2 regions of the Arthrobacter sp. QXT-31 genome follow, and region 1 is predicted to be linked to the other one. Evidence: predicted binding sites of a transcription regulator. Region 1 holds the regulator's gene; the other holds the start of a gene.

Region 1 (14,629 bases):
CAGTTTGCCCGCCGGCAGCTGACGTGGTTCCGGGCCGACCCCCGCATCACCTGGCTGGATTGGCAGGACCCCGGGCTGGCTGCAAAGGCAGCAGCCCTCTGCCGCTGAGCCGGCACCAACACACCGGAAGAAAGACTCACATGACCCTCGCCGTCGGCACCAAACCCAAGCGCGCTTCGCGGCGGTCCCTGACGGTTGCGATCGCCTCGCTGCTGGGGGCAACGCTGTTCTGGGCCGGCAACTACGTTGTCGGGGCCGGCGCAGTGGAAAGCATCGACCCCCTTAGCCTCGTCCTCCTGCGCTGGTCGCTCGCCGTGGTTCCGCTGCTCGCCATCGCCCAGATGGTGGAACGTCCGCAATGGCGCCAGGTACTGGCCGCCTGGCCGTGGCTGGTCGCGCTCAGCGTGTTCGGGCTGCTGGGCTACAACCTGCTTCTGTACACGGCCCTGGAACACACGGATCCATTCAGCGCCTCCCTCATCAATGCCTTCAACCCGGCACTCATTACCTTGGCAGCTGCCGCGTGCCTACGTGAACGCCTGACTGGCAGGGCTGTTGGCGGCGTTCTGATCGCGCTGATCGGGGTGCTCCTCGTTCTGAGCAACGGTGACGCCGGCAAGCTGCTGCAGGTGGGATTCGGGGCCGGTGAGCTGTTCATGATCGCGGCCATTGCAGCATGGTCCGCCTACACGATCACCGGACGCCTGGCCCCGCCGCTGCCCCCGATAACTGCCACAGCCGCGCAGGCCGCGATCACCGTTGTTGTGCTCACACCGCTCAGCCTCGCCGCCGGCGGTCCTGCCCTGCCAGCCACCCAGGGCGCCATCACCTCCCTGGCATTCATCGCGGTCTTCCCGTCGGTGCTGTCCTACCTGCTCTGGAACCGGGCCCTGACAGTCATCCCGGCCGGCAATGCCGGTGTGTTCCTAAATCTCATCACCGTCTTTACCGCCCTGTTCACGATCCTCTCCGGGCATCCCTACTCCATGGCCCAGATAGCAGGGGGTGTGATTGTCATTGCCGGCATCCTCCTGACCAGCGCCCGCGGCCAGCGCGGGAGCTCCGGGCCGTTTTCCTGGCGCCGACGGCAGCCGGGTAACCTTGAATCATGAATGAGACCCTTGCAGAAACAGTCCGGCCCGCCGCCACCACCGGGGGTTCGACACTGAGCGGACTGCGGTTCTCCAAGGGCCATGGCACTGGCAACGACTTCGTCCTGGTCGCTGACCCGGAAGGCGTGCACGCCATCTCTGCGGAGCAGGTGGCCCAGCTGTGTGACCGCCACCGCGGCATCGGCGGGGACGGCCTGATCCGCGCCGTCCCGTCCCGGCTCCTGGACGAGGGCCGTCAGCTGCTTGCCGGGAACCCCGACGCCGAATGGTTCATGGACTACCGCAACGGTGACGGTTCGCTGTCCGAAATGTGCGGCAACGGCGTGCGGGTGTTTGTCCACTTCCTCCTGGCCGAAGGCCTGGCGGAACTGCCTGCCGGCGGTTCGCTGACCATCGGCACCCGCGGCGGGGTCAAGACCATTGTCCGCGCAGGTGACGGCTACGCCGTCGACATGGGCCCCTGGGAGTTCATCTTCCCGGACGAAGCAGCGGCCCGCGCCATGGACTCGCTGGTCACCGCCGACGGCCTTGAGGTGCCACGGCCGGCGCTGTCGGTCAGCATGGGTAACCCCCACACCGTCGTCGCCCTGGCCGAGCTGTCCGAACTCCAGGACACCCAGCTCTTCACCGCCCCGCACGTCGACCCGACCCCGGCCAATGGCACCAACGTCGAGTTCGTTGTTCCGGCGGAGCCTCTGGTGCACGACGGTGTGGGCACCGTAACCATGCGCGTCCACGAACGCGGCGTCGGTGAAACGCAGTCCTGCGGCACCGGCGCATGTGCGGCGGCGGTGGCCATCCGCCATTGGGCCGGGCAAGGCGCCCCGGACGCCTGGCAGGTAAAGGTTCCGGGCGGCGTCGTGGGCGTGAAGTTCTTCACCGTTGCCGGCGGCCGCGAGCACGTTGAACTCAGCGGCCCGGCAACGATCGTTGCTACCGGGACGCTTTCCTGACCCGCAGGATCCTGAACGACTTGGATGTGCTTTCCCGGGTCACCGTGAAGGAATCATCCAGCACCTCGGCCAGCCAGCGCTGAAGTGAATCCGAGCCCAGGTTCTTCTGCACCACCAGCCATGCAGAACCGCCCGGCGCCAGCCTCGGCAGCCACAGCAGCAGCAGGGTGTGGAGTTCATCCTTGCCGATCCGGATCGGCGGGTTGGACCAGATGGTGTCGAAACGAATCTCGGGGTCCACTTCGTCCGGCGTGCTGGCCGTGACGTTGCCTAGCCCCAGCAGCTCCGCATTCCCGTTGGTAAGGGCGATGCACCGCTCGTTGACGTCGACCGCGTAGACGTGCGCGTGCGGGGCGCGCAGCGCCATGGTCAGGGCGATGGGTCCCCAGCCGCAACCGATGTCGAGCAGGTTCCCCTGGGGTGCGGGAGGGGGAACCTCGGCCAGGAGGATGGCCGTTCCCTTGTCGATGCCGTCGGGGCTGAAGATGCCCGATGAGGTCTGCAGCTTCCGCGTTTCACCGGCCAGTTCCACTGTGAGGGGCTTGCGGGTGAATGGCCCCGCAGGTGAGGCGCTGAAATAATGGGCAGACTCCATAACTGGCCAGATTAGTGGGCTGCCCGCCTGATGGGAAACCGGGCGGATGCGAAAAGCGATAACGGTGTTCTGCTATCCTAGAGGGCATGTTCCTGATTTTTGAGTAGCCGGCTTTCTTTGCCCGCGGCTTTCAGCCGCCGGTACCGGCCCGGGGCGTCCCACTCGCGCGATGCAGGTGTACCACCTTCCGCCATGGCGCAGCCTAAAGAAGCTCAGCTGAAACAGCTCAGCTTCAAACGGCCCAGCGCAGCCCACACAGCACTCGATCAGTCCACTTCCCGCCGTCCAGCGTCTTCCGCTGCCGGCATGTCAGGAGCACCTCCATGACCCCTCGCAGTCAGCCCAGCGCGAATACCGCAGCCAAGGGCGGCAATCAGCACTATTCTGAAGATGCAGAACCTTCAAAGGAGAACATGACGAATCAGCAAAACCCAGGATCCGACCCGGCCGCCCAGGACATGAGTCCTGAGGAAATCCAGGCTGTTATCGACCGGATCCTCGCCAAGGACATCCCGGCGAAGAATGCCGCGCCTGCCAATGGCAGCCGCACGGACAGCCAGGGCGTCCTGGGCAAGGCGCAGGCCATCTCGCAGCTCTCCGAAGAGCACAGCGCGTTCGACGGCGACCAGCAGGATCTCGAGGAACGCCGGGCACTGCGCCGCACGGCCGGGCTTTCCACCGAACTTGAAGACGTCACCGAAGTCGAATACCGGCAGTTGCGCCTGGAGCGCGTAGTCCTCGCCGGACTCTGGACCGAAGGCACGCTCGCCGACGCCGAAAACTCGCTGCGTGAACTCGCCGCGCTGGCGGAAACAGCCGGCTCGGAAGTCCTCGACGGACTCGTCCAGCGGCGCGCCAAGCCGGACCCTGGAACATTCCTCGGGGCGGGCAAGGCCCTGGAGCTCAAGGACGTCGTTATGTCCACCGGCGCCGACACCGTGGTGGTGGACGCCGAACTCGCCCCGTCCCAGCGGCGTGGCCTTGAAGACATCGTCAAGGTGAAGGTCATCGACCGCACGGCGCTCATCCTCGACATCTTCGCCCAGCACGCCAAGAGCCGCGAAGGCAAGGCCCAGGTGGAGCTGGCACAGCTCGAATACCTGCTCCCGCGCCTGCGCGGCTGGGGTGAATCCATGTCCCGCCAGGCCGGTGGCCAGGTGGGCGGCGCAGGCGCCGGCATGGGCTCCCGTGGTCCCGGTGAAACCAAGATCGAACTGGACCGCCGCAGGATCCGCACCCGGATGGCCAAGCTGCGGCGCGAGATCGCCGCGATGAAGCCGGCACGGGAGACCAAACGGGCCAACCGCCGTCGTAATGAGGTGCCCTCGGTGGCCATCGCCGGATACACCAACGCCGGCAAGTCCTCGTTGCTGAACCGCCTGACCGACGCCGGTGTCCTGGTGGAGAACGCCCTGTTCGCCACCCTCGACCCCACCGTCCGCAAGGCCGAGACGGCTGACGGCGTGGGCTACACGCTTGCCGACACCGTGGGCTTCGTCCGCTCCCTTCCCACCCAGCTGGTGGAGGCCTTCCGCTCCACCCTCGAGGAAGTTGCGGATGCGGACCTGATCCTGCACGTCGTGGACGTGTCCCACCCGGACCCGGAGGGCCAGATCGCGGCCGTGCGCTCGGTGTTCGCCGAGGTGGATGCCCGCAAGGTGCCCGAGATCATCGTCCTGAACAAGGCCGACGCCGCCGACCCCTTCGTGGTGGAGCGGCTCAAGCAGCGCGAACCGCGGCACGTCGTGGTTTCGGCACGTACCGGCGAGGGGATCTCCGAGCTGCTCAAGGCGATCAGCGACTCCATCCCGCGGCCGAACGTCAAGATGCAGCTCCTCGTCCCGTACCACCGCGGCGATCTGATCAGCAAGCTGCACGACTCCGACGCGGAGATCCTGAGCATGGATCACGAGGAGGGCGGCACGCGCGCTGTGGTCATGGTCCGGGAAGGCCTTGCGGCTGAACTGGAATCCTTCAGCACCGATGACTGACGGGGCGGCGGGTGCGGCAGCCCCAGCGGATGCCACGGCCGGCGAGCAGCGCGTGGTCGAGCTGCTTGACCGTGCCGTGGCAGGCATGGGCGGCCAAAGCCGCACCGGCCAGCATGAGATGGCCCGGCAGGTGGCTCGCGCAATCGAAACGGGTGACCACCTGCTGGTCCAGGCCGGCACGGGTACCGGCAAGTCGCTGGCCTACCTGATCCCGCTCATCGCCCACTCGCTGGAGAGCGACAAGCCGGCGCTCGTGTCCACCGCTACCCTGGCCCTGCAGACCCAGATCGTGGGCCGGGACCTTCCCCGTCTGCTGGAAAGCCTCAAACCGGCACTCGACCGGCCCGTAAAGGTGGCGCTGGTCAAGGGCCGTGCCAACTACGTCTGCCGGCACAAGCTGGAGGGCGGCTTTCCCAGCGAGGAACCCTCGGAGGGCCAGCTCTTCTCCCTGGGCGAGGACACCAGCGTCCCGCATTTCGCCGCGGCGGTGGGCGGCCCTTCATCACAGCTCGGCAAGGAGGTGGTCCGGCTCCGCGAATGGGCCGAACAGACCACCACCGGCGACCGTGACGAGCTGCTTCCCGGCGTGACCGACAGGGCCTGGCGGCAGGTGTCCGTCACGTCCATGGAATGCCTCGGCTCGCAGAAATGCCCGCTCGCCGAAGAGTGCTTCAGCGAACTTGCCCGCCACAACGCCGCGGAAGCCGACGTCGTGGTGACCAACCACGCCATGCTGGCGGTCAGCGCCTTCGAAGGGCTGGCTGTGCTGCCCGAATACGATGTCGTGGTGGTGGACGAGGCCCACGAACTCCAGGACCGGGTGACGGGCGCGGTATCGGGGCAGCTGTCAGTGGCAATGGTCCATGCCGCGGCGTCCGGTGCCCGCAAGCACACGGGAATTACCGTTGACGCCCTCAACTCGGCGGCCGCCAACCTCGAGGTGGCGCTTGCCGGAGTGCCGGGCGGCCTCCTGCCGAACGGCCTGAACGATGAACAGCTGGACTGTGTGGACCAGCTTCGTGAGGCCTGCCGTGCGGCGCTGTCTGATTCCAAGGGGGACAGCAACACAACGGCCGACGGCGGGCGGCAGCTTGCGCGGTCCCGCCTGCTGGTGATTTTGGAGCTGTGTGAACGGCTCATCGCCGCGCGGGAAAACCGCGAGGTGGTCTGGTTCTCACGGAACAGCACGTTTGACCCCCAGCAGGGATACTCGGCGCCCAACGAGACCGCCCCGGCACTGATCAATATCGCGCCGCTGAGCGTGGCCGGCCGGCTCCGGGAAGGCCTGTTCGCCGGGCATACTGTCGTGCTCACATCGGCCACGCTCGCCATCGGCTCCGCCTTCGAACCCGCCGCAGGCGGCCTGGGCCTGGTGGGCGACGGCGCGCCCAGCTGGACCGGCGTCGACGTGGGTTCGCCCTTCGACTATCCCCGGCAGGGCATCCTGTACGTGGCAGGCCACCTGCCGAAGCCCGGCCGCGGCACGTCGCCAGAGGCGCTCGACGAGCTCGAGTCACTGATTCGCGCGTCCGGCGGGGGAGCACTCTGTCTGTTCTCCTCCCGGCGCGCCGCGGAGGAAGCGGCAGATGCCCTGCGCATGCGGCTGGATGTGAGCATTCTCTGCCAGGGCGAATCCACCATGACGGCGCTGGTGAAGCAGTTCGCCGACGAACCGGACACCTGCCTGTTCGGCACGATGTCACTGTGGCAGGGCGTCGACGTGCCGGGCGGATCGTGCCGCCTGGTGGTGATCGACAGGATTCCCTTCCCGCGGCCGGACGATCCGCTGATGACCGCGCGGTCCCGGGCCGTCGCCCAGGCCGGCGGCAACGGCTTTATGTCGGTATCGGCCACGCACGCGGCCATCAGGCTTGCCCAGGGGGCGGGACGGCTCATCCGGTCCACGAATGACAAGGGGGTGGTTGCGGTGCTGGATTCCCGGCTGTCCACGGAACGCTATGGCGGATTCCTGCGCGCCGCGCTGCCGCCGTTCTGGCCCACGACGGACCGGAAGACCGCAGTCGCCGCACTGGAACGGCTGGCCGGCGCGCAGGCATAGCGAAGCCCCGGGCTGCTGATGCTGCCCGGGGCCAATGGAGTTCTTGCCGCAGCTTACGTGGGCTACTGCGACCGGTGCTACAGCGAGCGGAGTACGGAAACCACCTTGCCCATGACCACAGCGTGGTCGCCCAGGATGGGCTCGTACTGGGTGTTCTGCGGGAGCAGCCAGGTGTGGCCGTCGCGCTGCCGGAAGGTCTTGACCGTGGCTTCATCGTCGAGCAGCGCGGCGACGATGTCACCGTTGACGGCGTCGCTTTGCCTGCGGACCACAACCCAGTCCCCGTCGCAGATGGCGGCGTCCACCATGGAATCGCCCGCGACCCTGAGCATGAACAGTTCGCCGTGTCCCACCAGCTGGCGGGGCAGCGGCATCAGGTCCTCCACCATCTGGTCCGCGAGGATGGGACCGCCGGCGGCGATCCGGCCGACCAACGGCACCATGGCCGTGTCCATGGCGCTGGGCAGTTCTGTCACCGTTGCGCCTGCGGCTGTGCCTGCCGGACTCAGGGCGGAGGCCTTGTCCGCGCCGCCGGGCTTTGCTGCCCCCGCATCCAGGGTCAGCGGCATCAGGACTTCCATGGCGCGGGGCCGTTTGGGGTCACGCCGCAGGTAGCCGAGCTTCTCCAGCTGGGAGAGCTGGTGGGTGACGCTGGACAGGCTCGCAAGGCCGACGGTGTCGCCGATTTCACGCATCGACGGCGGGTAGCCGTTCTCGTTCACTGACCGCTGGATGGTTTCCAGAATCTTTTTCTGCCGGACTGTGAGTCCCTTAGGGGTCCGCTGAGACCGCGGGCTGCGCTGGGGAGCCTTGCCGTCAGAGGCCTGTGCTGCCATGTTCGCCAACGCCTTTCCGTTCCTCCCGGCCGCGGTAGCTGCAGTGGCCGGGAACTTCCGGCCTGAAAAATGTCAGACCCTGCTGATCAACTGCAGATGTGGTTGTTCTGTGATTTCCAACGTAGGCCAGCCATACAGCTTTTTCAAACATTTGTTCTAGCGAGTCTCGACTTAATTCGTTGATAGGTGCTAAAACTAGGAAAAGCAAAGTTCGAACATGTGTTCTAGTTAGGCTCGCTTGTCGGCCCGGTGTTCGAACTGTTTGTTCGAACGCGAGGCAGTACAACCGCGAGGCAGTACAACTTGGTCCAGGAGGGCTCACGCCATGTCAGCTTCAACACACGTCGCTTCACCGCACGCCGGTTCAACGCACGCAGCTTCACCGCGCGCCGTTTCACCGAGCGCCGTTTTACCAGCAGCCCGGTTCGCAGATTCCCGGGACAGTGGTAAGCACGCCGTCCCGGCCAAGTCCGGTGCCGCATCCCGCCCGGGCAAGCCGCCGCGCCTGCGGCTCACGCGCCGCGGCCGCATTGTCCTGATCGGCCTGCCGCTTGTCCTGCTCGCCGCCCTCATTCTTTCCCTGGCAGGGCTCCTGAACTCCCCGGCCAAGGCGGCGGACAATGCCAGCGGGCTGACCGTCACCCCGGCGGTTTCGGTCACGGTGCAGCCCGGTGAGTCCCTCTGGGCCATCGCCGGAAAGGTGGATCCGGACCGTGATCCCCGGGATGTCATCGCGGACATCGTCCGGCTCAACGATCTCCAGGCAGGCAAGGTCATGCCAGGCCAGCAGCTGTTCGTGCCCCGGAAATAAGGCGGCCAGAAGTGGGGCAGGGGTGCCTCAGCCGTCACAGTTTCCGGCCAGCCCTCCGGGTTCCTTAAACTGTCTTGGTGACTGACCAGCTTGAGCGACTGAACCGACTGCCCCTGCGGACCAACCTGAAGGGGCTGAGCCCTTACGGCGCCCCGCAGCTGGATGTGCCGATCCTGCTCAACGTCAACGAGAACACCCATGGCGTGCCCGCCGACGTGCGGGCGGCCATCACCGCGGCGGTGAGCGAGGCCGCCGCCGGGCTCAACCGCTACCCCGACCGCGAATTCACGGAACTTCGGGAAGCCTTGGCGGAGTACCTGGGCCACGGACTCAGCCCGGACAACCTCTGGGCAGCCAACGGCTCCAACGAGGTCCTCCAGCAGATCCTTCAGGCCTTCGGCGGCCCCGGCCGCACGCTGCTGAGCTTTCCCCCGACGTACTCCATGTACCCGCTCCTCGCCAGCGGCACGGACACCGCGTACATCGCCGGCAAGCGCGCCGATGACTACGGCCTCAGCGCCGAGTCCGCCGCCAGCCAGGTGCGCGAACTCCAGCCCAACATCGTCTTCCTGTGTTCACCCAACAACCCGACCGGTACCGGCCTGGGCCTGGATGTGGTCGAAGCCGTTTACGAGGCAGGTGAGGAAAGCCAGGCTGTCGTGGTCGTGGACGAGGCCTACCACGAGTTTGCGCACGACGGCACGCCCAGCGCCCTGACGCTGCTGCCGGGCCGGGAGCGGCTCATCGTTTCCCGGACCATGAGCAAGGCGTTCGCCCTGGCCGGTGCCCGCCTCGGCTACATGGCCGCGGCGCCGGAGGTGACCGACGCCCTCCGGCTGGTGCGCCTGCCATATCACCTCTCGGCCGTCACGCAGGCAACCGCCCTCGCGGCGCTGCAGCACCGGGAGGCGCTCATGGCGGATGTGCAGGACATCAAGCGCCAGCGCGACCGGATTGTCGCCGAGCTGACGCGGATGGGGCTGCGGCCGGCGGCATCCGATTCCAACTACGTCTTCTTCGGCGGTCTGGAAAAGCCCCATGAGGTCTGGCAGGAGCTGCTGGATGCCGGGGTGCTCGTCCGGGACGTCGGCATCGCCGGCCACCTGCGGGTCACCGCCGGCACTGAGACGGAAACCACAGCCTTCCTGGAGGCGCTGGAAAGCATCCTGGCCAGGCAGGCCGCACTTCCGGCCTAAACTTGAATATGGACCATGACTGGTCCGCCCCCATCCTCGTCAAAGGACATCTATCACCATGAGCGACACCGGAATCAAGGCTGCCGAGGCCCGGACTGCCCGCATGGAGCGCGAGACCAGCGAATCCTCCGTGCTGGTGGAGATCAACCTCGACGGCACCGGAGTGTCGGACATCAGCACCTCGGTCCCCTTCTATGACCACATGCTGACCGCGCTGTGCAAGCACTCACTGATCGACATGACCGTCAAGGCCACCGGCGACACCCACGTTGACGTGCACCACACCGTCGAGGACGTGGCCATCACCTTCGGCGAGGTCCTGCGCACCGCCCTGGGCAATAAGGCGGGCATCCGCCGCTTCGGTGAGGCCACCGTGCCCTTGGATGAAGCCCTGGCACACGCCGTGGTCGACGTCTCCGGCCGGCCCTACCTGGTGCACGGCGGCGAGCCCGCCGGGCAGGAATACCACCTGATCGGCGGGCACTTCACGGGATCGCTGACCCGGCACGTGTTCGAGGCAATCACGCTGCACGCCGGCATCTGCCTGCATATGAACGTCATCGCCGGCCGCGATCCGCACCACATCGTCGAAGCCCAGTTCAAGGCCTTCGCCCGGGCGCTCCGCGCCGCAGTCGAGCCGGATCCCCGCGTCGAGGGCATCCCGTCCACCAAGGGGGCACTGTGACCGGAAAAGTACTGCACGAGGGCGCGATCCTCGATCCTTCCGCCACCCTGAAACCGGCCTCGCCGGAGGGCAAGCCCACCGTGACCGTCCTGGACTACGGCTCCGGCAACGTCCGGTCGGCCGTGCGTGCCCTGGAGCGCGCCGGCGCGGAAGTCATCCTGAGCTCCAAGCCCGAGGACGTACTGAACGCCGACGGCCTGGTCGTGCCCGGCGTCGGCGCCTTCGAAACGGTCATGCGCGAACTCAAGGCCGTGGACGGCATCCGCATGATCGGCCGCCGTGTCGCCGGCGGGCGTCCGGTGCTGGGCATCTGCGTGGGCCTTCAGGTGCTCTTCGAAGCCGGCGTTGAACACGGAACCGAAGCCGAAGGCATGGGGGAGTGGCCCGGCAAGGTGGAACTCCTCCCGGCCGAGGTGGTTCCGCACATGGGGTGGAACACCGTCAAAGTCCCCGAAGGCTCGAAGCTTTTCGACGGCGTCGAAGGTGAGCGCTTCTACTTCGTGCACTCCTACGGCGTCCAGAACTGGGATTTCGACGTCATCCAGCCCCGGATGGCCCCGCCGCTGGTCACGTGGTCCGAACACGGCGCGCCCTTCATCGCCGCCGTGGAGAACGGCCCCCTCAGCGCCACACAGTTCCACCCGGAAAAGTCCGGAGACGCCGGCGCGCGTCTGCTGAAGAACTGGGTCGACGGACTTCGCGCGGCGCATTCCCGGCAGCCGGCGGACGCCTGAATGTGGTCCGTCCTCCTGATGGCACTGGCCGGCCTCCTAGTGGGCGGCGCGCTGTCCTTCAGGCAGCAGCGCCGGCCGCTCTGGATCCAGATCGGCTTCTGCGTGCTGGCAGCCATGTCGCTGCTGGCCGCCTACCTGCTGACCCTCCCCGGCAAGTAACCAACCAAACCGCCGTGGGCGCCGCATCAGACGGGCCCACGGGAACCAGCGCCTACAAGAACTGAGGACCCGATGACCAGCCAAAACGAGCTGCCGGTACTTGAACTGCTGCCCGCCGTCGACGTCGTGAACGGCCAGGCCGTCCGCCTGGTCCAGGGCGAGGCCGGCAGCGAAACCAGCTACGGAACGCCGCTGGAGGCCGCACTCAACTGGCAGCAGCAGGGCGCGGAGTGGGTCCATCTGGTGGATCTGGACGCTGCCTTCGGCCGCGGCTCGAACGCGGACCTGCTGCGCGAAGTAGTGGGCCGGCTGGACATCAAGGTTGAGCTCTCCGGCGGCTTGCGCGACGACGAGTCGCTCGAGAAGGCGCTGGACCTGGGCGTCGCCCGGGTCAACCTCGGCACCGCCGCCCTGGAGAACCCGGAATGGACCGCGCGGGCCATCGACCGCTTCGGTGACCGGATCGCCGTCGGCCTGGACGTCCGCGGGACCACCCTCGCGGGACGTGGCTGGACCAAGGAAGGCGGTGACCTGTGGGACGTGCTGGGCCGCCTCGAAGACGCCGGCTGCGCCCGCTACGTGGTCACCGACGTCACCAAGGACGGCACGCTGCAGGGGCCGAACGTTGAGCTGCTGCGCCAGATGGTGGAGAAGACCGGCAAGCCCGTGGTGGCATCCGGCGGCATCTCGAGCCTTGATGACCTGAAGGTCCTGCGTTCCCTGGTGCCGCTCGGCGTCGAAGGTGCCATCGTCGGCAAGGCGCTGTACGCCGGCGCCTTCACCCTGCCCGAGGCCCTCGACGTCGCCGGACGCCGCTAAGGCATCGCCGTGGCCGAGCACCACAGCCACCGGACGGATGGCGGACCGGCAGCGGAGCTGCCCCCTGCCGCCCCGGGCGTACAGGCACGCCGGCTGCCCGGCCATATCGAGGCCGCCCTCGCCGGGGCGGGTGGCGCCACTGATTCCGCAGGCCAGCCCTGGGCCGGGCGCAGCCTTGCCGGCGAAGACGCCAAGATCCACAACTTCGAGGACGACGACGGAACGGCCGACGCCGGTTATCTCGCCGCAGTCTCTGCTCTCGTTGCAGGCGAGGGCGATGAGGCCGCGGTAGTGGCTTCGCTCGCCACCGCCCGCGTCTTTGTCCCCGTCGTCGCCCAGCTGGCGGAGGAAGCCGAGGGCGCGCACGGCGTGCACGCCGACAAACAGGCGGACATGGCGCTGGTGACTCTAAAGGCGCCGGACGGCCGTCTTGCGATGCCCGTGTTTACGTCGGCAGCAGCCCTGGCGGCCTGGCACCCGGAGGCGCGCCCCGTGGCTGTCTATGCCGCGAGGGCAGCCCTGTCCGCCGTTTCCGAAGGGGCGGAGCTGCTGGTCGTGGACCCTGGCTCCGAGGTGACCTTCGTGGTCCGTCGTCCGGGCGTCTGGGCCCTCGCGCAGCAGCGGGAGTGGGTGCCCTCCTACCTGGACACCGAGCTCGCCGCAGTGCTGCGGGCGGGAGCCGAAGGCAAGCCTGCGGTCCGCGGACTCGACGTCCTTCCCGGCGGGGGAGTGGGCACCGCCACTGCATCCGGCCGCCGTATCGACGGCGGCGGATCCGGACCGGAACTGCGGGTGGTGCTTTACCTTGAGGACGGTCTCGATGCGGCTGCGGTCCAGGAGCTTGTTGCCCGACTCCAGTCGGAGTGGAGCCGGAATGTATTGTTTGGTGAGCGCGTTGATTCGATCGAAGTCAAGCTAAGGCGCGCCGCGCAGTAGCCGCGGGGGCGGGCATCCGTTCCGGTGCTGTCCGGCGGCGGAACTGAGGACCCACCTGTGAATTTCACCCTGTACCGGGAGCTGCTGGCCGTCCGGCCCATCCGCCGGCTCCTGGCCGTCGGCATGATTGCCCGCATTCCCCATTCGGCGGCAGGTGTCCTGCTGACTCTGCACATCGTCCTGACCCTCGGTGAGGGCTACGCGGCTGCGGGAACGGCGGCGGCCGTGATGACCATCGGCATTGCGCTCGGTGCTCCGTGGCGAGGCCGCCGCGTGGATACCGCAGGCCTGCGGAAGGCGCTGATACCTTCGGTCATTTCGGAAACCGTCATTTGGTCCATCGTGCCGCACGTCTCCTACCAGTGGCTGCTGCCCCTCGTGTTTGTCGGGGGCCTCCTGACGCTTCCCATCTTTAGCGTGGTGCGGCAGTCCCTGGGGGTCCTGGCGGACGGCGACCAGCGCAGGACCGCCTTCGCGCTGGATTCAGTTACCACCGAGATGGTGTTCATGTTCGGGCCGGCTGTCGGTGCTGTGGTGGCCACGAGCGGCCATTCCGCGCTGGGGCTGACCGCCGTCGGCGTCTCGACGTCGCTGGCCGGGCTTTTTCTCATGTGGTTCAACCCGCCCACCCGCAGTGCCGACCGTTCGGCGGCCTGCGAAGCGGACGAGCAGGAGGCTGCCGAGGTTGCCGTCGTGGCTGCTGCGCCCGCACATCTGCAGGAGGCTGCTTCAGACCTCGGTCCGGCGGCTGCGGGCACCAGGCGGCGGGGAGTCCTCAGGGGCAGGGTGGCCCGTAGCCTCGGCTGGTTCACCGCTGCGGTAGCCGCGGTGTTCGCCGTTGCTGCCGGCGCGGGCATGGTGCTCAGCGGCACCGACGTCGGCATCGTGGCCGCATTGGAGACCGGCGGCCGTCAGGGCGAAATCGGCCTGGTGTTCTTCTTCTGGTGCGCCGCGTCGGTGGTGGGCGGCCTCGTGTACGGTGCCATGCACCGGCCCGTCTCGCCGATCCTGCTGCTGCTGGCGATGGCGGCGCTGACTATCCCCATGGGCTTCGCCACCGATACCCTGACCCTGAGCCTGCTGTCCGTGCTGCCGGGTCTCCTCTGTGCGCCTGTCCTTTCGGCTGCCTCCGAGACGGTGACGGAACTTGTCGACGAGGACAGGCGCGGCGAGGCGATGGGCTGGTACGGGTCGGCGCTGACGGCCGGTGTTGCGCTGGGTGCTCCGGTGGCGGGACTCTTCATTGACGGCGTCGGACCGTCGGGCGGCTTCGTGTCCGTCGGTGTGGCTGGCGTGCTGCTGTGCGTTGTGGGCCTTGTCCTGCAGCGGCTTCGCCGGGCCGCCACTGCATCCTGACCGGCCGCGGGCGTCGGCATGCAAAGCGACCGCGGGCTTCAGTGTGCAACAACGGCGGCGGACCGGCTCCGACGAGCCGGCCCGCCGCCGTCGTAATTCAATCCTTAGTTCACGGCGCCCTTAGTTCACTGCTCCGGTGAACTTCTCACCGGGGCCCTTGCCCGGAGGATCCGGGATGATGGACTCCTCGCGGAAGGCAAGCTGCAGGGACCGCAGGCCATCGCGCAACGGACCGGCGTGCTGCGAGCCGATCTCCGGGGCGGCTGCCGTCACCAGGCCGGCGAGGGCGGTGATGAGCTTGCGGGCCTCATCCAGGTCCTTCAGCTCTGCGGCGTTCTCCTCAGCGGCCAGGCCAAGCTTGACGGCGGACGCACTCATGAGGTGCAC
Region 2 (14,629 bases), 1.3 Mb from region 1:
GTGGTCCAGTGTGAGGTGTCCCCACCCGCCTGTGGCCTGGTCCACGACCCGCAGCTGTGCCTGCTGTCCCGCGAATTCGGACACATCCCAGCCCTTCCAGTTCAGGGCGCCCGCGTCGTCCCCGGCGAGGGTGCGCACCACGGTGCCGTTCACCAGCAGCTGGACTTCCAGCGTCTGCCCGGAACCTGCCGTGCGGTGTCCGCCGCCCACCAGCATGCTCATGAAGTTCCGGTTTACCGTGAACGACGGCGACGTCAGGGTTCCCTGCCTGTCGTCGCCGGGTGCCCCGCCCGTCTCAAACGTGTTGATCCGTTTGGCACCGATATAGAAGTCGCCTCCGGCGGTTGCCGGCTGGAACCGGGGTTCCAGGTCCCCGGTTCCTGCCCATCCGGCGTCGGCCAGCGTGGATCCGTCCGGGACCTCAAAGCCCTTGAACAGCAGGTCCCCGGGCGGCGGGGTGTTGTCCAGCTTGTCCGAAACCCGCGGGTGCTGGCCGCCGCCCACGAGAAAGTTCAGGTAGTCGCTGTCCACGGTGAATTCGGGGGAGTCCATTGATCCCACCGGCCAGTCGCCGTCGTTGAACGAATTGACCAGCCCGGCGCCGGCAAAGCCGGTGACGGGGTTCTGGCCGGCGAGCGTGCCGGAGGCCGGGGCTCCGGCGAACGGCCCCTCTTTCAGGTTGCCGGGTTCGTTGCTGACCGTCCAGCCGTTGTACGTGCCGTCATTGAAGCCTGCCAGGGATGTGCCTGCCGGCAACGCGCCACTGGGCTTCGTGGTTTCCGACGTGAAGGTGGTGCCGTCGAAATTGCCCACGAAGTACTGCCCGGCCGAGCCTCCGGCCACGCCTCCGGGGTTGATGTTCACCACCATCACCCATTTGACGTTCGCGGGGTCGCCGTCGACGGCAAGCGGAAACAGGTCCGGGCATTCCCACAGGCCGCCCGTGGCATTGGCCGGACCAAACTCGCTGAGCCGTGTCCAGTCCTTGAGGTTGCCGGATTTGTACAGCACCACCTTGTGCTCCGTGGCTTCGACGGCGGCCATCACCCAGTAGCCGCCCCCGCCGGGGGAGTCGTACCAGAACACTTTCGGGTCGCGGAAGTTGGCGGAGTTGCGGTTGAGTACCGGGTTGCCGCTGTACTTGGTCCAGGTCCGGCCCTCATCCACGCTGTACGCGAGGGACTGCGCCTGCAGCCCCCTGTAGGGCGAGGCATCCTTGTAGGCGCTGGTGAAGATGGCCACCAGGGGAGGGTTCTCTGCTGTGCCGAGGCCCGAGGTGTTGTTTTTGTCCACCACGACGCTGCCGGAGAAGATGTCCTGCTGGTCGTCCGTGGCGATGGCCAGTGGCTGCTCTTTCCAGTGCACGAGGTCCGTAGAGGTGGCATGGCCCCAGGACATGTTGCCCCACTGGTTGCCGAAAGGATTGTGCTGGTAATAGAGGTGGTAGACGCCCTTGTAGAACACCATCCCGTTGGGATCGTTCATCCAGTTCTGCTGCGGCGTGTAGTGGTAGGCCGGCCGGAACTGCTCGTCGCCGGCAGTCCCTGCGGCCGCGGCTGTTCCTGCTCCGGCCAGAACCGCGGCCAGGCTGAGCCCTGCCGCGGTCAGCGCGGTACATAGTTGGAGGCTGCCGATTTTTTTCTGATGCATTGTGCTGGGGTCGCCCTTCATCGCGCGTGCCTTCTGCCCTTACCTCAAACTCCCGGGCGTTAGACAACGTTGTCAGTGAGTGGAACGCTAGGGGATGTCCGCAAGACAAGTCAACGGATCCCTGCGCCTGAATTTCCAGTGTTCGTTCCCCTGAGAATGAACCTCCCTGCGCCCAGACACCGTTGTCAGGAACGGAGTGTTGAGCTGCGTCGAAACCGGCCTTGTTAGGGTGGAAACATGAAACGCAGCCTCCTCGCCATGTCCATGCTTTCCGCCGCCGTCCTGCTGACGGGCTGCGCCCAGGCTGAGGAAGCAGCACAGAACGCGGCGAGCTCGGCGGCGTCCCAGGTTGCCAACGCGGCGGCCGAGCAGGTGAAGGGCCAGATCTGCAAGCTGATCGAGGACGGCCTGGTGAGCGCCTCGGACAAGGCTGCACTGACGGGCCTTGTCGCCGGCGCGGAGACGGCAGGCGTGCCGGCCGAAATCACCGTTCCCCTGAAGGCGATCGCGCAGGCCGGCGACCAGGTTCCCGGCGAATCGGTCCAGGAACTGCAGAAGGCCTGCACTGCCGCTTGAGTCGCTCCGGCTTGAGCCATGGAACCGGCGCAGCCTGCAATAATCGGAACCAGCAGTTGCGGGGGCGCTGAAAGCGGCCGGCCGCGACGGGCAGCAGCGTTAGTTTCGGGCCGATAACAGCAGACGAGGCGGACATATGAAGGATCCCAGCCAGCAGCACGGGATTTCCCCTGGAACCCATTCCCCTGAAAGCTCTCCCACTGAAACGCCGCTGGGCAATGAAGCACCGGCAGCCAACACCGCGGTCAATCCCGAACTGTTGCGCTGGCTGGCTGAGGCGTACGGTGTGGGCACCACCTACCAGGGGTGGGACGGGAAACCGTATGAGGTCGCGGCCGGTACCCTGATCCGCGTCCTGGCCGCGCTGGGGGTCGACGCGGACACTGACCAGCTCATTGAGCACGAACTGGCCGAAGCGGAACTGGCGCCCTGGCGGCGGATGCTGCCGCCCGCCGTCGTGCTTCAGGAGGGGACACCCGGGGAGGTGTTCGTCCATGTCCCGCACGGATCATCCGTCCGTGTCTGGGCCGTCACCGAGGACGGGCGACGGCTCGACGCCGTCCAGGAGGACGAATGGGCGGAGCCACGTGAAGTGGACGGCATCCTGACGGGTCGGGCCACATTCGCCGTACCCCAGAACACCGGGCTCGGCTGGCATACGCTGCATGCGGAGGCGGCCGGGGTTGCCGCTGAGTCGACGCTGGTGGTGACTCCCGCCCGGCTGGCCACGGCTGCCGGCCTCGAGCAGCGCAGGGGCTGGGGCCTGGCGACGCAGCTGTACTCCGTCCGTTCCAAACGGTCCTGGGGTGTGGGCGATTTTGCCGACCTCGCCGAGCTGGCGGCGGTGGCGGGCGCGCACGGGGCCGACTACGTGCTGGTGAATCCCCTGCACGCGGCTGATCCCGTGCCGCCCCTGGAGCCGTCGCCGTATTCCCCGTCGACCCGCCGGTTCTTCAACCCCCTGTACCTCCGGATTGAGGCCATTCCGGAGCTGGCGTACCTGAATCCGAAGAAGCAGTCCCTCGTCCACAGCCTCATGAAGCAGTCGCGGAAGCTGAACAAGGACGCCACGCGGCTGGACCGGGACAAGGTCTACGCCGCCAAGCTCGCAGCGCTTGAGCTGATATCTGGTGTCAGCCGTTCGCCCTCACGGCAGCGGGCGTACGAGGAGTACTGCCGGTTGGCCGGCGCCGGCCTGGACGACTTTGCCCTCTGGTGCGCCATCCGTGAGGACCTCGACGCCGATGATCCGTTGTGGATCGACCCAACAGCTGCGCTCGGCTCGCCGTTCGCGGAGAAACTGAGGGGCGAACTGGCGGACCGGATCGAGTTCCACCGCTGGCTGCAGTGGCTCTGCGACGAACAGCTCGAGGCCGCCCAGGCCGCCTCCCGCAAGGCCGGCATGCGCCTGGGCGTGGTCAACGACCTCGCTGTCGGCGTGGACCTCCAGAGCTCCGATGCCTGGACGCTCCGGGGCGTCCTCGCGCCCGGCGTCAGCGTCGGCGCACCGCCGGACATGTACAACCAGCTGGGGCAGGACTGGCACCAGCCGCCGTGGCACCCCACCCGGCTTGCAGAAGCCGGCTACAAGCCGTTCCGGGAGATGCTCGCCACGGTGCTCCGGCATTCGGGCGGCATCCGGGTGGACCACATCCTCGGCTTCTTCCGGCTCTGGTGGGTGCCGGAAGGAAACTCCCCGGCGGACGGCGCCTATGTCCGGTTCGACCACGACGCCATGATCGGCATTCTTGCCCTGGAGGCGCACCGGGCCGGAGCCGTGGTCATCGGCGAGGACCTCGGCACCTTCGAGCCGTGGGTCCGGGATTACCTCGCGGCACGCGGCATCCTGGGCACGTCGATCCTGTGGTTTGAGAACGACGGCGACGCCCCGCTGCCGCCCGAAAAGTACCGGCTGCAGGCGCTCTCCAGCGTGAACACGCACGACCTCCCGCCAACCGCCGGCTACCTCGCCGGGGACCACGTGACGCTGCGCAACGAGCTGGGGCTGCTGCAGCGCTCGGCCGAGGACGAGCGCCTGGAGCACAATGCCAAGCTGGAGAAAATGATGGACCTGCTCAGGCAGCGGGGCCTGCTTCCGTCCGGCGATGCCGGCAGCGAACAGGAGCGGATCGAGGCCCTGCACCGCCTGCTCGCGCAAACCCCGTCGGTCCTTCTCGGCGTGGCGCTGGTGGACGCGGTCGGCGAACGCCGGGTGCAGAACCAGCCCGGGACCACCTCGGCCCAGTACCCCAACTGGCAGGTGCCGCTGGCCAACTCCGACGGGGACCCCGTGCTGATCGACAGCCTGGAGGAAGACGAGCGGTTCAACTCCCTGCTCTCGGCTGTCGAAGACGCAATGCGGCAGTGACGTCCGGGGCTCCCGCCCGGCAGGCGGGAGCCCCGGTCCCTAGCCGGCCGTGATCAGGTGCGTGGTGTGGCTGTACCGGAAGGTGACAGGGCCGCCGTCGTGATCCAGCACGATGTTGGAGCCGTTCAGGGCGCCGTCCTGGCCGTAATTCTCAGTCCAGGAGCCGTTGATGGCGGCCTTGAATTCGTACCGGCCGGCCGGAAGGTCGGCCGTGAGCTTCCACAGGCGGTCAGCCGGATCGAAGGCCAGGAATGCGGCCCTGCACTCGGGCTGCCAGTCACCCGGGCAGCCCATCTCGCTGTTCAGGCTTCCCGCCACGGTGACCGAGTCGGGCTGCGGCGTGGCGCCGACCACCACCGTCCGTACGTCGCTCACCACGCTTGATCCGCTGAGCTTTGCCCGGTACCGCACTTCGGTTCCATCGGCGAGGTCCAGCGCCGCCAGGCCGTCGATGACCGTGTAGGCGGGCGACGACTCATCATTGGATCCGATGGCCGTCCATGGTCCGCCCGCGATACTGCGCTCAAAATGCACCACGCGGCTTGCCCTTTCCGGATCCGCCGTGGCCACCACTTCCACGTCTCCCTCCACGGTGCTGCCCTCGGCAGGCTGCTGGATGGTCAGCACCGGGTCCGGCACCACGGCGGAGCGGGCAGCGCTGACCGACGAGCGGCCTGCATTGTTCAGGACGACCGCGCGGTACTCCACCGCAGTGCCCGGATCGAGCGCCGTGACGTCGTGGAACACGCGGTAGGGTGCGGTGTCGTCGGTGCCCACGCGCTCCCACTGGCCGCCGGGCATCCTGGCCTCGAAGGTGACCTCGTAGAACGAGCTGCCGTGGACGTCCGCCGTCACCTGGATCCGCCCGTTGTCTCCGGCGGACGTGCCCGTGGCGGCCGCGGAGGCCGGGGGCTGCAGCGCGACGGCAGGCGGCGTCTTCTCACGGGGAATCCGGCCGGAGGACTGGTAGACGACGGCGGAAAGCGGCGGCACTGTGACGGTCAACTTGCCGTCGGCGGAAGTTCTGGATTCGCCGGCGGCATCGCCGTAGATGAGGCTGTAGTTGCGCTTGGCGATGTACGTGGGAAAAGCGGCAGTCTGCGGTTCCTCGCTGTTGTTCAGCGCCACCACGTACTCGCGCTGGTCCGTGGCGTCCGTGCGGGAAAGCGCGTAGATGCCTGCCCCGTCGGAGGCGTACCGGTTCTGGTGCGCCCCGTTCCGGAGTGTGGGATGCTCCTTGGCCAGCGCCGCGAGCTCGCTGATCTTGGCGTACAGGGGATGCCCGGGATTGAAGTTGTCGGTGGCGTGCGTGGCGGTGGTGCCGAGCAGGTCGTCATCGAGGTAGTCAGGCACCTTGCTGGCGAACAGCGTCTGGCGGGCGTCCTGGTCCCCGCCGGGGCCGGTGAAGCCCTGTTCGTCGCCGTAGTAGACCACCGGGTTTCCGCGAGAGAAGTACATCAGCTCATGGGCGAGTTGGTCGCGGGCCACGCGTTCGGCGTCATCCGCGTCCGGGTTGTCGGTGCTGATGAAGCTGCCGATCCGGCCCATGTCGTGGTTCCCCAGGAAGGTGGGCAGCTGGTAGACGTTGGAATCGGCATCGGTGTACCAGTCGTCCGCGGCGAAGAAGTCCTTGAGCTGCTTCGCGTCCTGGCTGCGCGAGGCGAAATTCCGGGCTGCATCCTGGAACGGGAAGTCGAGCACGGCCTGCATCTTGTTGCGGGTGGTGAACTGGGAGGTGAAGCTCTTGGACGTGTCGAAGACCTCGCCGAACATGAAGAACTCGTCCTTGCCCTGCTCCCTCGCATAGGCCAGGACCTCCGGACCGAACTGCTGCCAGAATTCGTCATTGACGTGCTTCATGGTGTCGATGCGGAAACCATCCACGCCGAAGTCCCGGATCCACGTCTCGTAGATTTCCGTCATGCCGGCCACCACGGTGGGGTGCTCGGTGAACAGGTCGTCCAAGCCGAAGAAGTCGCCGTAGTAGGCGTTTTCGCCGGCAAAGGTGGTGTCGCCGCGGTTGTGGTAGAGCGTCAGGTCGTTGAGCCAGGCAGGAACCTTGAGGTTCTGTTCCGCCGGATCAAGAACGGGCGTGTACGGGAAGGAGGTCCCGGCGTCGAGCTTGGGGAAGCCCGCGCTGCCGGCGAAATCCCGGTCATCGAAGGGTTCGCCCGTTGCGGTGCGGTATGGCTCCTTGTCCTTGGAGATGTAGCCGGTGCGGGCGCCCTCCTTATAGCCGATCACGTCCGCGGTGTGGTTGGTGATGATGTCGAAGTAGACCTTCATGCCACGGGAGTGTGCCTCGTCGATAAGCGCTTTCAGCTCAGCGTTGGTGCCCAGGTGCGGATCGATCTGGGTGAAGTCCGTGATCCAGTAGCCGTGGTAGCCGGCGGAGTTGTCCTCGCGCTGCACCGCCTTGTTTTTGAAGCTCGGCGTCAGCCAGATTGCCGTGGTCCCCAGCCCCTGAATGTAGTCGATCTTGTTGAGCAGGCCGGCCAGGTCGCCGCCGTTGTAAAAGCCCTTGCGGGTGGGGTCGAAGCCGGAGACCATCGGATCCGGTCCCAGCCCGCCGTCGTCGTTGCCGGCGTCGGCGTTGCTGAACCTGTCCGCCATGACGAAGTAGAAGTTCTCGCCCGAGACCGGAGCGCGGAGCGAATGGGCCGCTGTTCCCGGTTTAGTGCCGGAGGGTTTGGTGCCAGACGGTTTGGGGTCCGACGGCGGCGCGGGGCTCTTGCCGGCGACGGCCGCTTGGGCGGGAGCTGAGGTTGGCAGGGCTGCCTGGGCAGCTGGGGCCGATGTGGCGAGCAGGAGGAGCGCGCCCGCCGCTGCGACGGTTGCGAGGGCTGGCTTGGTGGGCCCGCTGTTACGGCGTGACGGATGGAGGCGAGGGACGGTGAACATGTGAGACCTTCCGCAAAGCAACGCTGCTTGTCCGGGCGGGGAGGCCCGGCGTTAGACTGCCGACTCAGCCAAGGCAGGCCCGGCCACCACCCCCTGTGATGACGCCGTATTGGAAATGACTGACGCTGTAATGGCTTTGTCGATTGCGGCTTAGCTTGCCACAATCAGGGCCGTGGGGGAACCCGCAACGAGGCGGTGAACGGGGCCATGCGGAAGACCCGTGGCGGTGTCCAGCCGGAAGGTGGTGATGTCGTGGGACCGCTCATGGGCCACGTGCAGCCATTCGCCGCGGACCAGGTGGTGGCGGGGCCAGTCGCCGCCGCTGGGGACATCGGCCAGCGGGCTGAGCAGGCTGCCCTCTGCGGATGAGGTCACTTCCAGTACGCTGATGCGGTTGGTTCCCCGGGTTCCGACATAGGCGAACCGCCCGTCCGCCGACAACGCAATTTCGGCGGCAGAATCACCCTCTTTGGCGCCGTCGGACGTAGCGGGCCCCTGGCCGGCCAGCTCGAACTTTCCCGCTGCCGAGGCGGACCGGACCGCAAAGACTTCGATGGAATACTCGGAGACCACAAAGACCGTTCCGTCCGGGTGCTGCACCAGGTGGCGGGGCCCGCTGTCCTTCGGAAGCACCAGCTCATGGTCCAGCACCAGGCCAGTCCCGGGGACACGGTTCCATACGCGGAGGAGATCGTGGCCCAGGTCCGTGGTCATGATGCGTCCGTCTGCGAGGACCAGGCTGGCGTGGGCCCGGCTGGGGCGCTCGTCCCGGTGCGGGTCGCTGGATGGCGCCGCCGGAAGGCGGCGGGCGATGCCGCCGTCGTCCTCCAGTTCGTAGAGCAATACCTGGCCGTCGCCCCAGCACGCGACGACCAGAAACTTGCCATGGGGGTCGACGTTGACGTGGCAGGCCGCTTCGCCCGCAGGCCAGGGCTCCCCGACGGGTTCGAGGCTGAACTCTCCGCGGCGCCGGTACGCCTGGACGGTCTTGGCGTTCTCCCCGACGGCGTAAACCATCGGCAGTGAGCGGTGCACTGCCACGAACGACGGCGAATCCGCCTTTGCGGCTGTCCCGAGCCAGGTCAGTGTCCCGTCAGCGCTGGACGATACGGCCCCGATGCCTGCTCCGTGGCCTCCGCTGTCCGCCGTGTAGGAGCCGGTCCAGATAAGGGTGTGGTTTCCGCTGTGGGTCATCGTTCCATCCTGCCAAGAATTGCCGGATCCGGGGTCGGATAACATAAATTTTGCAGTGCCAGTTTTGAGTGCAGCACTACCCGGGAGGTGAGGACAATCCACGCAATGCCAGCTGGGGCTCTCCCTGCCCGCCGCCGTCCGCTCCGCCGAGGCTAGCCGGACGAATGCACGGAGCGCCCATCATTCAAGTGAAGGACGCCTCCATGCCTGTTGAATCGCCATTTTCCCGCTCCACCGTCATCGGCAGGCTGCGCGCCGCCGGCTGCGTCTTTGCCGAAGAAGAAGCGGACCTCCTCCTGTCTGCGGGCCATGGTCCCGCTGAGCTGATCAGCGCCGTGCAGCGGCGGATCGACGGCTTTCCGCTTGAGCATATTCTCGGCTGGGCTGAATTTTGCGGTCTTCGGATCAGGGTGGAGCCCGGCGTTTTCGTGCCTCGCCGCCGGACGGAACTGCTGGTCCGCGAAGCTGCTTCACTTCTCGGCACTGCGCCCGCGGATCCCGTGCCGTCCGCGGATTCCGTTTCGTCCGCCGCGCCGGTTGTTGTAGATCTGTGCTGCGGCTCCGGAGCCGTAGGCGCCGCGCTGGCAGAACTGTGGCCCGGCATTGAGGTCCATGCTTCCGACGTCGACCCCGCCGCCGTGCGTTGTGCCCGCCTCAACGTCCTCCCCTTGGGTGGCGTGGTCCATGAGGGTGACCTGTACGCGGCGCTGCCCGCCCGGCTCAGAGGGAACGTTGACGTTCTCGCGGTGAATGCGCCGTATGTTCCCACGGCATCCATCGGCAGCATGCCCCGTGAGGCCCGCGTTCATGAACCACGGGTGTCGCTTGACGGAGGGCCGGACGGGCTCGACATCCAGCGCCGGGTGATTGCGGAAGCGGCTGCCTGGCTCCGTCCGGGCGGGCACCTTCTCATCGAGACCAGCCGGCGACAGGCACCTCTTACTGCGGCGGCCATGGCCGGTGGGGGACTGGGCCCCCGAATCGCCTGCTCAGCTGAACTGGACGCAACAGTGGTAATCGGCAAGCTGTAAGCACTGTCTGGGCTGCACTTAACGTCCGGCAGCCCGTGGCAGCGTTAGCCCGGCCGGCTCTGCCCGCCGTTCAACGCGGCGTCATTCCGCGTGTTCATGTTTTGTGGTGGTGGTTTTGTCGGGGTTGTTGGCGGGGGTCGATGTGGGGTGGCGGGATGAACCAGGGGGTGCCGTTTTTGATGTGGATTTTCCATTGTTCTTTATGGATGAGGTGGTGGTGGGCTGTGCAGAGGAGGACGCCGTTGTCGGTGCTGGTGGGTCCGCCTTGTGACCAGTAGGTGATGTGGTGGGCTTCGCACCAGGTGGCGGGGATGGTGCAGTTGGGGAAGGCGCAGCCTTGGTCGCGGGCGTTGAGGGCTTTGCGGATGTGGGGCGGGAAGATCCGGGTGGTGCGGCCGATGTCGAGGATGCGTCCTTGGCTGCTGAGGAGGACGGGGATGATGTCGGCGTCGCAGGCGATTTTGCGGATGGTGGAGGCGGTGACGGGGCCGGTGTAGGTGAAGGTCCCGCTGCCGGGGGGTGTGCCGGGTTGGCCGTTGAACCCGGCGCTTGCCCAGTTGATGCCTGGCGAATTGATGCCTGACTGGTTGATGCCGGAGAGCGTGTCGGCGGGGGCGGGCTGGTTTTCGCCGCCGGGCCACTTGTCCTGGCCGGTAGCCGAATCGGGCGAGGATCCGGCGTCGCCGGTTTGCCCGGTTTCCGTTGGCGATTCCGGACCGCTGGTTTGGCAGATGTCCGGGGTGGTGGCTGCGAGCGGTTCGGGAGGGCTGACCTGCCAGGTGCCCGGCAGGAGTGCTGGACCGGTGGCCGGCCAGCCGGGGGTGCCTGGTGGCTGGTTCGTGGTGGTGTGCCCGGTGTCGTTTGTTGGTGCGGGGCTGTTTGTTGGCCGGGTGCTGGCGCGGTTTCTGTTGTAGCGGGGGCCATTGGCTGCGGTGGCTTCGATGCTGTTGAGGAGGTCCTGGTAGGAGACGGTGACCATGACCTGGGGGCGGAGCCCGCCGGTGGCGGGCAGGGTTCCGGTGGCGAGGGCCGCCTTGCTGGCGCCGACGAGGCCGTCGAGGCGTTGTTGGGCCAGGGTGCGCCGGTCCAGATCCGGGAGCGGGGCAGGGGCGTTGAAGGCCTCGTCCAGGTCGACAGCGGTGGCGCTGCCCGTGTTTTCGCCGTCGCCATAGCCGTCGTTGCCGCCGCCGTCGGGGAGGTTGTTGCCGGCGCCGCTTCCGTTATTGTCCGCGGCGCTGGTGGTGTCGGGTGTGGTGGTGCGGGGGTTGGTGGCGGTGTTCATGGCGGTGGTGAGAACTTCGTATTGGTCGGTGGTGGCGTGGATTTCGAGGTGGTAGAGGCCGCCGCGTTTGGGGCGGATGAAGACGCCTTGGCGGTGGCGGAGGTTTTCTTCGGAGGGTTCGGTGCCGTCCTGGTCGAGGGCGTCGATCCAGCGGTGGGCGATGCGGGTGAGGAAGTCCTGGTCGTTTTCGATCGCGGTTTGGGTGAGGTTGCGTTCCATTTTGGCGAGCGCGTCTGGATCGGGGATGTGGCGGACTTTGTCCAGGGCGGTGGTGATGATGGTGCCGGCGCGGGAGGAGATGATCCCGGCGGTGAGCGCGGCCGCGGTTTCCTCGTGTATGGGCGGCATGGGCCGGCCGGCGAGTCCGGTGCGGGGGAGCACGTCGCCGGCCAGGGCGAGCCTGCGGCGTGCTTCGGCGCTGCTGATGCGAAGCCGGGTGCGGAGGAAATCAACCGTGTTGCGGGACCCGTCGTCGGCCGGGGACCAGGCCACCGCGCGGGCAGGGACCGTCAGCGGGTCAGCGGAAGACGGGGCCTCAGCAGGGCTGCCGACGGCGGCGGCCTCGGAGGGCTGAGCGTCTGGGGCTGCAGCGGTTTCGGGTTCATTGCCCCAGCCTGTGGTCCAGCCGGCCGCGCGATTGGCTGCTTCGGCGGCGCTGATCGCCTCGGCCCGCGTCCGTTCCACGGCCGCGGCAGCCTGTAGCTGAAGGTATTCGATGCGGCGGGAGAGCTGTTCTGTGAGTTCTGCGAAGTCGGCTGCTTCAGGGAAACTGGCTGCGGCGAGCTCTTCCTCCGCCGCAGCGGCTGCGGAATCCAGGAGCACCAGGCCCGCCCGCAGGTCAGCAGTTGCCAGCGCAGCGCCGCCGTCGGACGTGCCCTCGATACGGGCGCTGGACGGGGAAGCCGCGGCCGGCACGCTGTGAAGCCCGCGGCCCCGCAGCGGAGCAGCAGCATTCAGGCCGGAGACGTCAGTCCCGCCCGCGATGTCCGCTCCATGCTCCCCGATAGCTTCCATAGGTCTAGATTGTCAGCGGGGACTGACATTTAAGGCCGTGATCGTGGCCACGCTTGCCTTCAAGTCAGGGGAGGCGGCAGCACCGCCGTCGGACGAAGATGTGTCCGCAACGGCGGTGCCGGTTCCGGCTAAAGCCGGACGCCCGGAAGCGTGGACGCTGCGCATTGGGGCAGCACTCAGGCCGGGCACTGCTGCCCGGCCTGAGACGCTGCCTGCATTTCCCCCGATAGCTTCCACAGGAAAAGATTGTCAGAGGGGGCTGACATTTTTGCTTGTTGCCCACACCGCCTTGGATGCAGGCTTCAGCAGCCGAAGCTACTGTTTATTCGGATTCACGTTGGTGGTGGCACCGGCCTGACCGGTCTCCACGTCGGAGGTCCCCAGGTTCACCGTTTCCGGATGCGTGCTGTGGGCCGGCACGTGCGAGCTGTCCGCAGAAGTGCCGGCAGACGCAGAACCACTTGAAGCAGCATCAGAGTGTGTGTCGCGGTGCATGGCCGAGCCGAGAACGGTTCCCGCCCGGCGCGCGGCTTCCGCCAGCTGGTCCCCGACCTCCGGGGCCTTTTCCTTGACCGCTTCAGTAGCTGCCGTGACCTTGTCCTGGACCGGCTTGCTGTCCCAGATTCCTGCGGCCCGTGCTTTGAGCTTGTCGTACGCTGCCCGGCCGGACCTCGATCCGAGCACATAGCCTGCAGCGATTCCGGCGCCGAAGAGAAGTTTGGATTTCATGATGATCTCCTGCTCTTTAGGGGGATCTGTTCGGTTTTGGTTCAGCCCGTACGGGCCATGGGGGTGGGAAACCGGCCCCGGAGGTTCCCGGAGCCGGTTTCCGCACTGCTCCGTCTAGCGTGCGGTGCGCTTGGTAATCATGCCGTAGACCAGCAGGACAATCAGAGCGCCGCCGATCGCCAGCAGCCATGTGGACAGCGAGAAGAACTCGTTGACGCCCACGCCAAAGAGCGCGCTGCCGATGAAGCCGCCGAGAATAGCGCCCACCACACCGAGCAGCAGCGTGATGAAAATGCCGCCGCCCTGCCGGCCGGGGAGGATGGCCTTAGCGATGGCTCCGGCAATAAGGCCAAGAATCAGAAATGCGAAAAAACCCATTTTATCGTTCCTTCTTCATCTAAAGGAGTTACCCGGGTTGCCGGGTACGCTTCGTCCTTCTGCTCAATACTAATCATGCTTACTATTTTATTGCCAGTCGGCTTCCAGCCGCCCCGCGGGGAGGATCCGCGGTAAGCCCGCGTCCGGAGCTATTCTTCAATGGCCCTGGACGTCCGAATTCACACCCGCCTCGGGGCCTTCATCGAGGGTGCTGATGGCGGTCAGGTCTTCGTCATCCAAGGCAAAGTCGAAGACATCAATGTTCTCCTTCATCCGCTGGGGGTCAGCTGATTTGGGGATGGCTACGAGACCCTGCTGGACGTGCCAGCGCAGCACCACCTGGCTCACTGTCCGCCCGTGTTTGCCGGCGATTCTGGCCAGTACAGGGGCCGACAGCAGCCCAGATCCCGCCCCCAGGGGGCTGTACGATTCTGTGGCGATCCCATGCCGCTCGTTGTAGATGCAGTCGGCGGAGCGGGTTATCGAGGGGTTGAGCTGGATCTGGTTCACGGCCGGCACAACATCCGTCTCCCACATCAGTTCTTCCAGGTGGGCTGGCTTGAAGTTCGAGACGCCGATCGAGCGGACCTTTCCTTCCCTTTGCAGCCGCTCAAAAGTTTTCCATGTGGAGATGAATTCTCCGCGGCGGGGGAGTGGCCAGTGGATCAGGAGCAAGTCCACGTAGTCCAGGTTCAGGCGTTTCAGGGAACCTTCCAGGCCGGCTATGGCCTGGTCTCCACCCTGAAACTCCCCGTCCAGCTTGGTGGTGATGAAGAACTCGCTCCGATCCAGGCCGCTGGCCCGGATACCGGATCCGACGCCGGCCTCGTTGCGGTATCGCACGGCAGTATCGATATGCCGGTACCCGGCTTCCGCAGCGCGTACGACGGCGTCACTCACCTCCCGGTCATTCAGCGGCCAGGTGCCCAGGCCGATTTGGGGAATCCGGTTGCCGTCGTTCAGCCCGATTAATGGTGCTTGTACCATGCCGAAGAGTCTTTCCTATCGGGGCCAGTTTGCCCAGACCCGTTTGCTATCTCCCGAGGTCAGGTCGGGAATGCCAATGGGCCTCCTGTTGTTGCCATGAGCGCAAGGAGGCACATGCAGGTCTTGCTCAGTAGGCGCGCTGTGGTGGACGTTGCCGTTGCCATGGCTTGTTTCCTTGTGTCCGGGAGTTGGATCCTGACCGCTGCCCAAGCTGAAACAGCGTATTTCCTCGCCGCGTTGGGCGCCGGATTTGTTGTGATGGCAAATGCCGCGGCCTCCGTTTTCAATCGCAGGCCGCTGCTGACCACGGCTGCGGACCGCGTTACCCTGCTTCGCGCCGTCCTGGTGGCGTGCTGTGCGGCGACAACCGTTCCCGCCCTGCTCACCGGAACCGCTCCCGGCATGCCGCTGGTGGTGCTGGGAGCGGCAGCATTCGTTCTTGATGCGGTTGACGGGACCGTTGCACGGCGGCTGGAGTGCGCGAACCCGGCGGGAGGCCGGCTGGATGTCCAGACTGAT

The links. Region 1 encodes LexA, which represses DNA repair genes until DNA is damaged. Its sites were predicted from a motif close to TCGAACANNTGTTCGA; they were not measured.
Region 2: the regulator LexA is predicted to act here: its motif matches at 12,109-12,124, upstream of BWQ92_RS08420 (HNH endonuclease signature motif containing protein).

Annotation. Positions count from the first base shown of each region.
Region 1 covers NZ_CP019304.1:560,992-575,620, reverse strand. Annotated here, with positions in the region: gene miaA (tRNA (adenosine(37)-N6)-dimethylallyltransferase MiaA) at 1-108, shown strand, start outside; gene BWQ92_RS02695 (DMT family transporter) at 141-1,112, shown strand; gene dapF (diaminopimelate epimerase) at 1,109-2,065, shown strand; gene BWQ92_RS02685 (class I SAM-dependent methyltransferase) at 2,046-2,660, opposite strand; gene hflX (GTPase HflX) at 3,074-4,651, shown strand; gene BWQ92_RS02675 (ATP-dependent DNA helicase) at 4,644-6,710, shown strand; gene lexA (transcriptional repressor LexA) at 6,788-7,546, opposite strand; gene BWQ92_RS02665 (LysM peptidoglycan-binding domain-containing protein) at 8,052-8,357, shown strand; gene BWQ92_RS02660 (histidinol-phosphate transaminase) at 8,435-9,553, shown strand; gene hisB (imidazoleglycerol-phosphate dehydratase HisB) at 9,612-10,238, shown strand; gene hisH (imidazole glycerol phosphate synthase subunit HisH) at 10,235-10,972, shown strand; gene BWQ92_RS23805 (hypothetical protein) at 10,973-11,131, shown strand; gene priA (bifunctional 1-(5-phosphoribosyl)-5-((5-phosphoribosylamino)methylideneamino)imidazole-4-carboxamide isomerase/phosphoribosylanthranilate isomerase PriA) at 11,204-11,950, shown strand; gene BWQ92_RS02640 (SseB family protein) at 12,008-12,886, shown strand; gene BWQ92_RS02635 (MFS transporter) at 12,944-14,242, shown strand; gene BWQ92_RS02630 (DUF1844 domain-containing protein) at 14,363-14,629, opposite strand, start outside.
Region 2 covers NZ_CP019304.1:1,853,551-1,868,179, reverse strand. Annotated here, with positions in the region: gene BWQ92_RS08450 (GH32 C-terminal domain-containing protein) at 1-1,650, opposite strand, end outside; gene BWQ92_RS08445 (hypothetical protein) at 1,888-2,226, shown strand; gene malQ (4-alpha-glucanotransferase) at 2,363-4,594, shown strand; gene BWQ92_RS08435 (alpha-amylase family glycosyl hydrolase) at 4,634-7,495, opposite strand; gene BWQ92_RS08430 (lactonase family protein) at 7,646-8,689, opposite strand; gene BWQ92_RS08425 (putative protein N(5)-glutamine methyltransferase) at 8,893-9,720, shown strand; gene BWQ92_RS08420 (HNH endonuclease signature motif containing protein) at 9,815-12,016, opposite strand; gene BWQ92_RS08415 (hypothetical protein) at 12,332-12,745, opposite strand; gene BWQ92_RS08410 (GlsB/YeaQ/YmgE family stress response membrane protein) at 12,860-13,123, opposite strand; gene BWQ92_RS08405 (aldo/keto reductase) at 13,280-14,110, opposite strand; gene BWQ92_RS08400 (CDP-alcohol phosphatidyltransferase family protein) at 14,225-14,629, shown strand, end outside.